One region of the Shewanella sp. M-Br genome, then DNA from elsewhere that is predicted to be linked to it. Evidence: predicted binding sites of a transcription regulator. Region 1 holds the regulator's gene; the other holds the start of a gene.

Region 1 (4,194 bases):
GGAAGGCCCCTTTGGTGAGATGCCCAATCTGCATTTCAAATATCACAGGGTATCTTGCCAGCAATGTGAAGATGCACCCTGCGTTAAAGTGTGCCCAACAGGCGCGGCCTATGTGGGTGAAGATGGCATTATCTCTATCCATACCGAGAAGTGTGTCGGTTGTATGTACTGTGTGGCAGCGTGCCCTTATAAAGTGCGCTTTATGAACCCAGAAACCAAGGCGGCGGATAAGTGTAACTTCTGCAAGGATACGCGTTTAGCGCGGGGCGAAGAGCCAGCGTGTGTGACTGTGTGTCCAACCGATGCCTTAGTGTTTGGTGATGCCAATGATCCACGCAGTGAAGTGGCCATCATGCTCAACACTAAAATCACTTACCAAGATAAAACCCATTTGGGCACTAAACCTAGGGTATATCGCGTTCCTACCAAAAGAGGGGGGATTTGATTATGAACAATACTTGGGGCGACATGGCGCAATATGATCCTGTCACTTGGCACTGGGTCATCGCCGTTTACCTGTTTATGGCGGGGTTATCCGCGGGCAGTTTACTGATTGGCATTGGTTTGCGCTGGGCGAATAAGGAACTCAGCGCGGGAGCTGAAAGCAGCATTCTTAAGGCGGCAGCCATTATTGGGCCTGTAGCAATTAGCTTAGGTCTAGCTTGTTTAGTGTTTGACTTAACCAAACCATTCCACTTTTGGTTGATCTTAATTCACTATAACTTCCAGTCTGTGATGGCAATCGGGGTGCTGGCGCTGCTGGCGTATTCTCCCTTAGCTTTTGCGTACGCCATTATTGTGCTGCGGGATGACTTACCAAAATGGGGTTTAGGTTTCCTAGCGCCTATCGCTAAGTTACTTATGCCATTTCGAAAGCTGATTGAAGTATTGTTGTTTGTCCTCGCCATTGGCGTGGGGGCTTACACTGGCTTCTTAATTTCGGCGATGAATGCTTACCCTATGCTCAACACTGCGGTACTGCCTGCGCTGTTTTTAGTGTCAGGTCTATCGGCGGGCGCTGCGGCAAATGCGGTACTGGCGTTGCTGATGTTTAAGACGGACAGCCACGACAAAACCTTAGTGAAGATGCACGGTTTAGAATTGCCTGTGATGGCGATTGAAATTCTGTTCCTGTTCATGTTGTTCTGCGCCTTGTACTTTAAGGGCGGCGCGGCTGCTGCGGCCTTAGCATCGTTAACGTCTGGGCTATGGGCAAGCGTGTTCTGGATAGGTGTTGTCGGAATTGGCTTTGGTATTCCATTGCTGTTTATGCTGTTACCCGCCGCGACTCGCCACACTAAGGGCGCAATGATCATGGTTGCCTGCGCGAGCTTAACCGGCGTACTCGCTCTAAGACACTTTATTGTGTACGCAGGGCAAAGCTATTTAAGCTGAGTGTAAGCTGGCTTTAGATATTGATAGATAAAGAAAAGCACTGGCAATGTCAGTGCTTTTTATTGTTTGAATCTTCAGATGATTTGCCAATACAAGCAGGACGCTTATTGGGGTAATAACTCGATAACCGACTTCACCGTTAGCACTAAGGCGCTGATACTGCACAGGACTAACGTCGCCATCTTTGTCTTCTCTTTATCGACACGGCCCACTAATCGTCCTGCGACTAAGTAACCTAAAATCACTGAGGGGAGCAGCATCAACGACAGCCACAGATGTTTTAATTCTAATAAGCCAGTGATCGCTAAAATGACCAATGCAATCATGGAGCTAAAAATGAAGAAGGCCGACAGGGCAGCACGAAACTGCGAGGCATCTTTGCCTGCCAACAAAATCGCCATCGGCGGGCCACCAATCGCGGCGATATTGCCGAAGATCCCTGAAACCACACCCGCACTGAAGAGGGTTTTCTTATTCACTGGCAGGCTGAATTTATTCAGGCTGAGGATCACTGCGACAGTTACAATGGCGGCGATGGATAAACCCAGTATGGGTTGAGGCGCAAACAGCAATAAACTCGCGCCGATAAAACCACCGGGCACGCGGCCTATGAGCGCATATTGCAAGCCATTGAATTCTAAGTGACCGCGTTCACGCACTAAGGTCAGCAGGGCGATGGAGAAACCCATAGCAATAACAGGCGCAGGTACAAGTTGTGGATCGACGATATACAGCAAAGGACTGGCGACAACCGCAAGCCCAAACCCAATAAGACTTTGGGTTAAGGCGCCCAGAAACACGACCAGCGAGGCTAAGGCGAGTGTCTGTGGATCTATCATAGAAAACATAGGATTTCCTATATCCCAAACCAACTCAAGATGGTGAAATTTAAAGTTTGAAGTCGCTTGGGTATAAACAAAAAGGGATCGTTAACGATCCCTATTGATGAGCACTGTGATATGACTTTGAAAGCGACGAGTCGCTATTCCATGTCTTCCCACTCGATTCCCATTTGATCCATCAACAACTTGGCTTCGGCGGGAATGCTGTCTGGGTTATCTTTTGACAGATCTTCATCGTTGGGCAATGGCTGGCCAGTGTAGGCGTGCAAAAATGCCTCACACAACAGCTCGCTGTTGGTGGCGTGACGCAAATTATTGACCTGACGACGAGTACGTTCGTCCGTGAGGACCTTAAGCACTTTGAGCGGAATAGACACAGTAATTTTTTTTACTTGTTCATTCTTCTTGCCATGTTCAGCATAGGGGCTGATGTATTCCCCATTCCATTCAGTCATTGACTCACCTGTTATAACGCTAAATTCGGGGCAGATTTTAAACCCTTACAAAGAACAGTCAAATTATTGCTACTATTTCTTTGTGATTGCAAACAGATTTCTTTATGTTCAGACGTCTAAACGTCTTCACGCCTATTGACGATGGCGTTGGGCTTAGGTACATTTAGACGTCCAGACATCTCTATCAGTCTACCGAATTTAGGAGTCCACCCATGGCAGAGCGTCAATTAGCCACACTGGCAGTGCGTCAGGGTATCGAAAGCGATACTCAATATGGCGCAGTTGTGCCACCGATTTATTTGTCGACTAATTACGCCTTCGATGGTCATAAAAATCCCCGCGAATTCGATTACAGTCGTTCAGGCAACCCAACTCGCTGCATTTTAGGTGAAGCATTAGCCCAATTAGAAAAGGGCGCCACTGGCATAGTGACGTGCACTGGCATGGCGGCCATCACCTTAGTGACCACTTTGCTCGGCCCTGATGACCTATTAGTTGTGCCCCATGATTGCTATGGTGGTTCCTACCGTTTATTTACCAACTTGGCGAAGAAAGGCCAGTTTAAGCTCATTGTGGTCGACCAAACCGACAGCCAAGCGTTAGCCGCCTCCATTGCGCAGAATCCTAAGATGGTGTGGCTCGAAACCCCATCGAACCCGTTATTGCGTGTGGTAGATATCGAAGCCATTGCTAAGGCGAGCCATGAGGTCGGCGCGCTGGTGGTGGTCGATAACACCTTTTTATCGCCGATATTGCAACAACCCCTATTGTTAGGCGCGGATATCGTTATCCACTCCACCACTAAATATATCAATGGTCACAGCGATGTGGTCGGTGGCGCAGTGGTCGCTAAAGACGCGCAAATCGGTGAAAGCTTACATTGGTGGTCGAACACTCTAGGCTTAACGGGGTCAGCCTTCGACAGTTATCTGACCCTGCGCGGCCTGCGTACCTTAGCGGTGCGAATTCGTGAACATCAAGCCAATGCCCAGCGCATTGTTGAGGTATTAACGCAAAGTCCTGTGGTGAGCAAAGTTTATTACCCTGGTCTTGCGGATCACCCTGGTCATGCCATTGCGGCCAAGCAACAACAGGGCTTTGGCGCTATGCTGAGCTTTGAGCTCAAAGGCGGCGAGGCCGAAGTCGTGGCCTTTTTAGGTGCACTCAGCTTATTTAGCGTGGCGGAAAGTTTAGGTGGCGTCGAAAGTTTAGTGGCAGTGCCCGCCACTATGACCCACAGAGCCATGGAGCCGCAAGCGCGCTTCGAGGCTGGTATTAAGGACACCCTATTGCGTCTATCGGTGGGTATTGAAGATGCCGCCGATTTAGTTGCAGATATTCAAGCAGGATTAGCCGCCGTTGCGGCTTGTCAGTAGAGGAATAATAGATGGCACGTTGTCACTTACATAAATTTGGTGGCTCCAGTTTAGCGGATGCCGATTGTTATCGCCGAGTCGCCCATATCCTGTTAACCCACGGTCATAGTGATGATCTCGTGGTGG
Region 2 (4,194 bases), on a different contig from region 1:
AGCGAAGATATCGATGAGATAGTGCGTGAGCATATTGAATGGGCGCTTAATGCCCAGCAATCGCGCCTTGCTGAAAGCGCAGCAACTGAACAACAAAAAGCCCGCCGCAAAACCGAGCGCATGGTGCGCATTATCGAAAAAGGCTTACCGCGAGATGCTTAAGTCAATCGGCAAGCAATAAACAACAACGGATGCATAAGCATCCGCTGTTACTAACTCAATAAACTCAGTAAAAAAATATTTCACTCAAGCATAATATTAACCAAGGCGGCGACGTAGTTCTCGCGTGGCATCGACCATGTTTTTCAGTGCGGGTTCAACTTCATCCCAAGTACGGGTTTTTAGGCCGCAATCTGGATTGACCCACAGCTGACGTACGGGCACTTTTTGCGCCGCTTTCTCGATTAAGTGCACCATGGCCTCCACACTTGGGGTGTTTGGTGAGTGAATGTCATACACACCGGGGCCGATTTCATTGGGATATTCAAAATCTTCGAAGGCATTGAGTAACTCCATCCGTGAACGCGAAGTCTCGATAGTAATCACATCGGCATCCATGGCGGCAATCGCGGCAATCGTGTCGTTAAACTCGCTGTAACACATGTGGGTGTGGATTTGAGTCTCATCAGTCACGCCAGCAGCGCTGAGTTTAAAGGCATTGACCGCCCAATCTAAATAGGCTTGCCACTCACTTTGTTTCAATGGCAGACCTTCACGGAAGGCGGGCTCATCGATTTGTATAATGCCAATACCTGCATTTTGTAAGTCCACCACTTCATCACGAATCGCCAGCGCCAGCTGAGTCGCAATCACATCGCGGCCGATATCTTCACGGGCGAATGACCAATGCAGAATCGTCACCGGGCCAGTCAGCATGCCTTTTACAGGCTTGTCGGTGAGACTTTGGGCAAACTCGGCCCAATCAACCGTCATCGCCTTTGGACGGCTAACATCACCATAGACCAACGGCGGCTTAACACAGCGTGAACCATAACTTTGCACCCAACCATTTTTGGTAAAGCCAACGCCCGCAAGCTGCTCACCAAAGTATTCCACCATATCGTTGCGCTCGGCCTCACCATGAACCAACACATCGATACCGAGTTTAAGCTGGCGGTCGATAGTATCGCGGGTGACTTGCTGCAATTGCTCTGTATATTGTGCATCACTCAGATCGCCCTTGCGCCAACGACTGCGTAGTCCACGGATTGCTGGTGTTTGTGGGAAGGAGCCAATGGTGGTGGTCGGCAACAGAGGTAAACGGTATTTCTGCTGCTGCACTGCTTGGCGTACGCTGAAATCACTGACGCGCTCATAATCGGCAGATGTCAACGCGGCAACGCGGGCAATCACTTGACTGTCGGCGGCCTGCGCTTTCGCCTCACGGCGCGCCAAACAGGTTTGCACAATCTCTTTTGCCGCGACCGATTCAGGTGCCAGTAGCAATTGGCGCACATTGGCCAGTTCGAGTAATTTCTGCTTCGCAAACGCGAGTTGTTGACGCAGCGCGGGCTCAAGCGTGGCTTCCACCTCTAAATCCACAGGGCTGTGCAGGAGTGAGCAAGAAGTACCGATCCACAAGCGATCTCCGAGATCACGGGCCACCGCGCCTATGCGTTCGGCAATCAAATCCGCCTCTGCCGCCCACACGTTGCGACCATTGACCACACCCGCCGACAGAATTTGATCTTGACCAAGCGCATTGGCAAAGACTGCCAATTGATCCGGCGCTGTGACTAAATCGACATGCAACCCCGCAACAGGCAAAGCCGATACCAGCGCTTGATGGTGTGCGATACCGCCGTAATAACTGGTAAGAAGGATCTTCACCTTCGTAATGCTGAGGGCTTGATACGCCTCAGTGATCGCCGCTTGCCATTCGCCATCCAATTCCAATGCGAGAATGGGCTCATCGAGCTGTACCCATTGCACTCCCTGAGCAGCAAAACGCGCCAAAATGTCAGCATAAGCAGTTAATAAATTGGGTAATAAACTTAACTTATCAAACTCTTGGCCCACGGTTTTAGCTAGGTACAAGTAGCTAACAGGGCCGAGTAGCACAGGTTTTGCTTTATAACCTAAGGACTGCGCTTCGCTGACTTCATCGAAAAATTGCTCATAGGCAATCGAAAACACTTGGTTTTGGCTGAGCTCAGGTACCAGATAGTGATAGTTAGTATTGAAATACTTGGTCATTTCAGAGGCTGGCGCATCTTGGCCCGTTGGCGCTCTGCCGCGGGCAACACGGAATAAAGTATCGAGATCGATTGCCCCTTCACCACGATGACGCTCAGGAATGGCATTTAAAGTCGCGCTTAAGGTCAGCACTTGATCATAAAAGGCAAAATCACCTACGGGAACTTGCTCAATGCCCGCAGCAGCTTGCCACTGCCAATGGGTGTGGCGAAGTTCACTCGCCACTTCACGTAATTGTGCCTGAGTGCTCTCACCACGCCAGTATTTTTCTAAGGCAAATTTCAATTCACGACGACGCCCAATACGGGGAAACCCAAGACTATTTAATTGCATACTCTATCTTCCTTTATTTGAGATAAGCCATATTCGGCACTTGCACCCACCAGATTGTTTTCTCTTGGCACTTTTCAGCATTTCAGCCTTGATAAATAACAATGGGCGTCTGGACGTCTAGAAGTTTATTGTGTTAGTCTCTATTCCAGCAACCGAATTGATTTCAAGCACAACATGAGCGAAATTCACTTGGAGTGAACATGATCGAACTAAGACACCTGCGAACCTTAATGGCCCTGAAAGAAAGCGGCAGTTTGGCGGGCGCAGCCAAAAAACGTTTTGTCACTCAATCCGCCCTCTCCCACCAGATTAAGGAGCTGGAGCAAAGGATTAACTCGCCCATTTTTGTGCGTAAGAGTAAGCCACTGTCATTCACCCAAGAAGGTGCACGCCTGCTGCATCTGGCCGAAGAAATTTTGCCTAAGGTGTTAGAAACCGAGACAGATTTGAAGAATGGGCTGGAAACCGAAACCAATCAGTTGCGTGTCGGCATTGAGTGCCATAGCTGTTTTCGCTGGTTAATGCCTGTAATGGAGCAATTTAGGCAAGATCATCCGGCAGCCGAGTTAGACTTGTCGAGCCGTCACCTATTCGACTCGCTCAATGCCTTAGAAATGAGTGAACTGGATATTGTATTAACCTCAGATCCTGTGCCTGGGCATTCACTCGCCTACCAGCATTTGTTTGATTTTGAAGTGAAGTTAGTGGTTGCTAAGGATCATCCTTTAGCGAAAGAAGCCTATGTCACCCCTAAGCAATTAGCACACTTGCCTATTATCAGTTATCCAGTGCCGTTGACACGTTTAGATATTTATCGCCACTTTTTAGAACCTGCGGGCATAGAGGCGGGCGAGCAAAAAACCTGTGATTTAACCATGATGTTATTGCAACGCATCGCCTGTAAAGACGGCATAGCCGCACTGCCAAGCTGGTCGATTAATGAAGGACATGGACTGAGTCTCGCTACGGTAAAACTCGGCCAAGAAGGTCTGAAACGACCGCTATTTGGTGCCTATCGCCGCCACAGTGCTAACTCTGCATTGATCCAAAATTGGTTACAACTGGTAGCGAGGGAAGGTTTATCCCGCCAGCAGAAGACGAATTAATGCGGGTGACATAGAGTAAAAAGCCTGCGAATGCAGGCTTGTTTATTGAGTCAAATGACTATTTCATAGCATCAACAAATTACAGCGGATTCATCAACAATCCACGCATAGACAAGACTCGGCGCAGTATCAACCCTGATGAATTAGGATTACGGGTCTGACGCAAATTATGGGCGATCATAAACTCTTGACGCAGATCCTGATCGAGATCTAACGCCTCGAACGCTTCGATGGTTAAGGTCTGTTGTTGATTATCAATCAATGACTTAATCACACTTAAAGGAAATGACTGTTCGGCATTAGCATTTAAATAGGCAAATGCGGTCAGTGCGATAATTTGGCCGAACACACTGAACAGAGCTAAGGTTTGTACTTCGTCAGCATCAACCTCCACACCTTCCATATCCGCTAAGCTATCTACCGCATCCGTTGCAATATCTTCAGTCAGCTTCCAATAACCTTGGACCAACTTTTTATAGGGCTGTGGCAGTTCATCGAGGCGTTCTTTTAAATAGAACGTAAAGGCGTAGCGATAGATATTAACTTGACCTAAGCGGAT

The links. Region 1 encodes MetJ, which represses methionine synthesis genes. Its sites were predicted from a motif close to TAGACGTCTAGACGTCTA; they were not measured.
Region 2: a site for MetJ is predicted at 2,640-2,657, ahead of metE (5-methyltetrahydropteroyltriglutamate--homocysteine S-methyltransferase). Genes of this name have one in related genera too.

The regions. Positions count from the first base shown of each region.
Region 1 is NZ_BJBV01000011.1:144,196-148,389, forward strand. It holds gene AAA952_RS11440 (4Fe-4S dicluster domain-containing protein) at 1-445, shown strand, start outside; gene nrfD (NrfD/PsrC family molybdoenzyme membrane anchor subunit) at 448-1,395, shown strand; gene AAA952_RS11450 (sulfite exporter TauE/SafE family protein) at 1,500-2,243, opposite strand; gene metJ (met regulon transcriptional regulator MetJ) at 2,378-2,692, opposite strand; gene metB (cystathionine gamma-synthase) at 2,905-4,068, shown strand; gene AAA952_RS11465 (bifunctional aspartate kinase/homoserine dehydrogenase II) at 4,080-4,194, shown strand, end outside.
Region 2 is NZ_BJBV01000003.1:61,422-65,615, reverse strand. It holds gene queG (tRNA epoxyqueuosine(34) reductase QueG) at 1-162, shown strand, start outside; gene metE (5-methyltetrahydropteroyltriglutamate--homocysteine S-methyltransferase) at 259-2,529, opposite strand; gene AAA952_RS03280 (LysR family transcriptional regulator) at 2,730-3,635, shown strand; gene AAA952_RS03275 (HDOD domain-containing protein) at 3,715-4,194, opposite strand, start outside.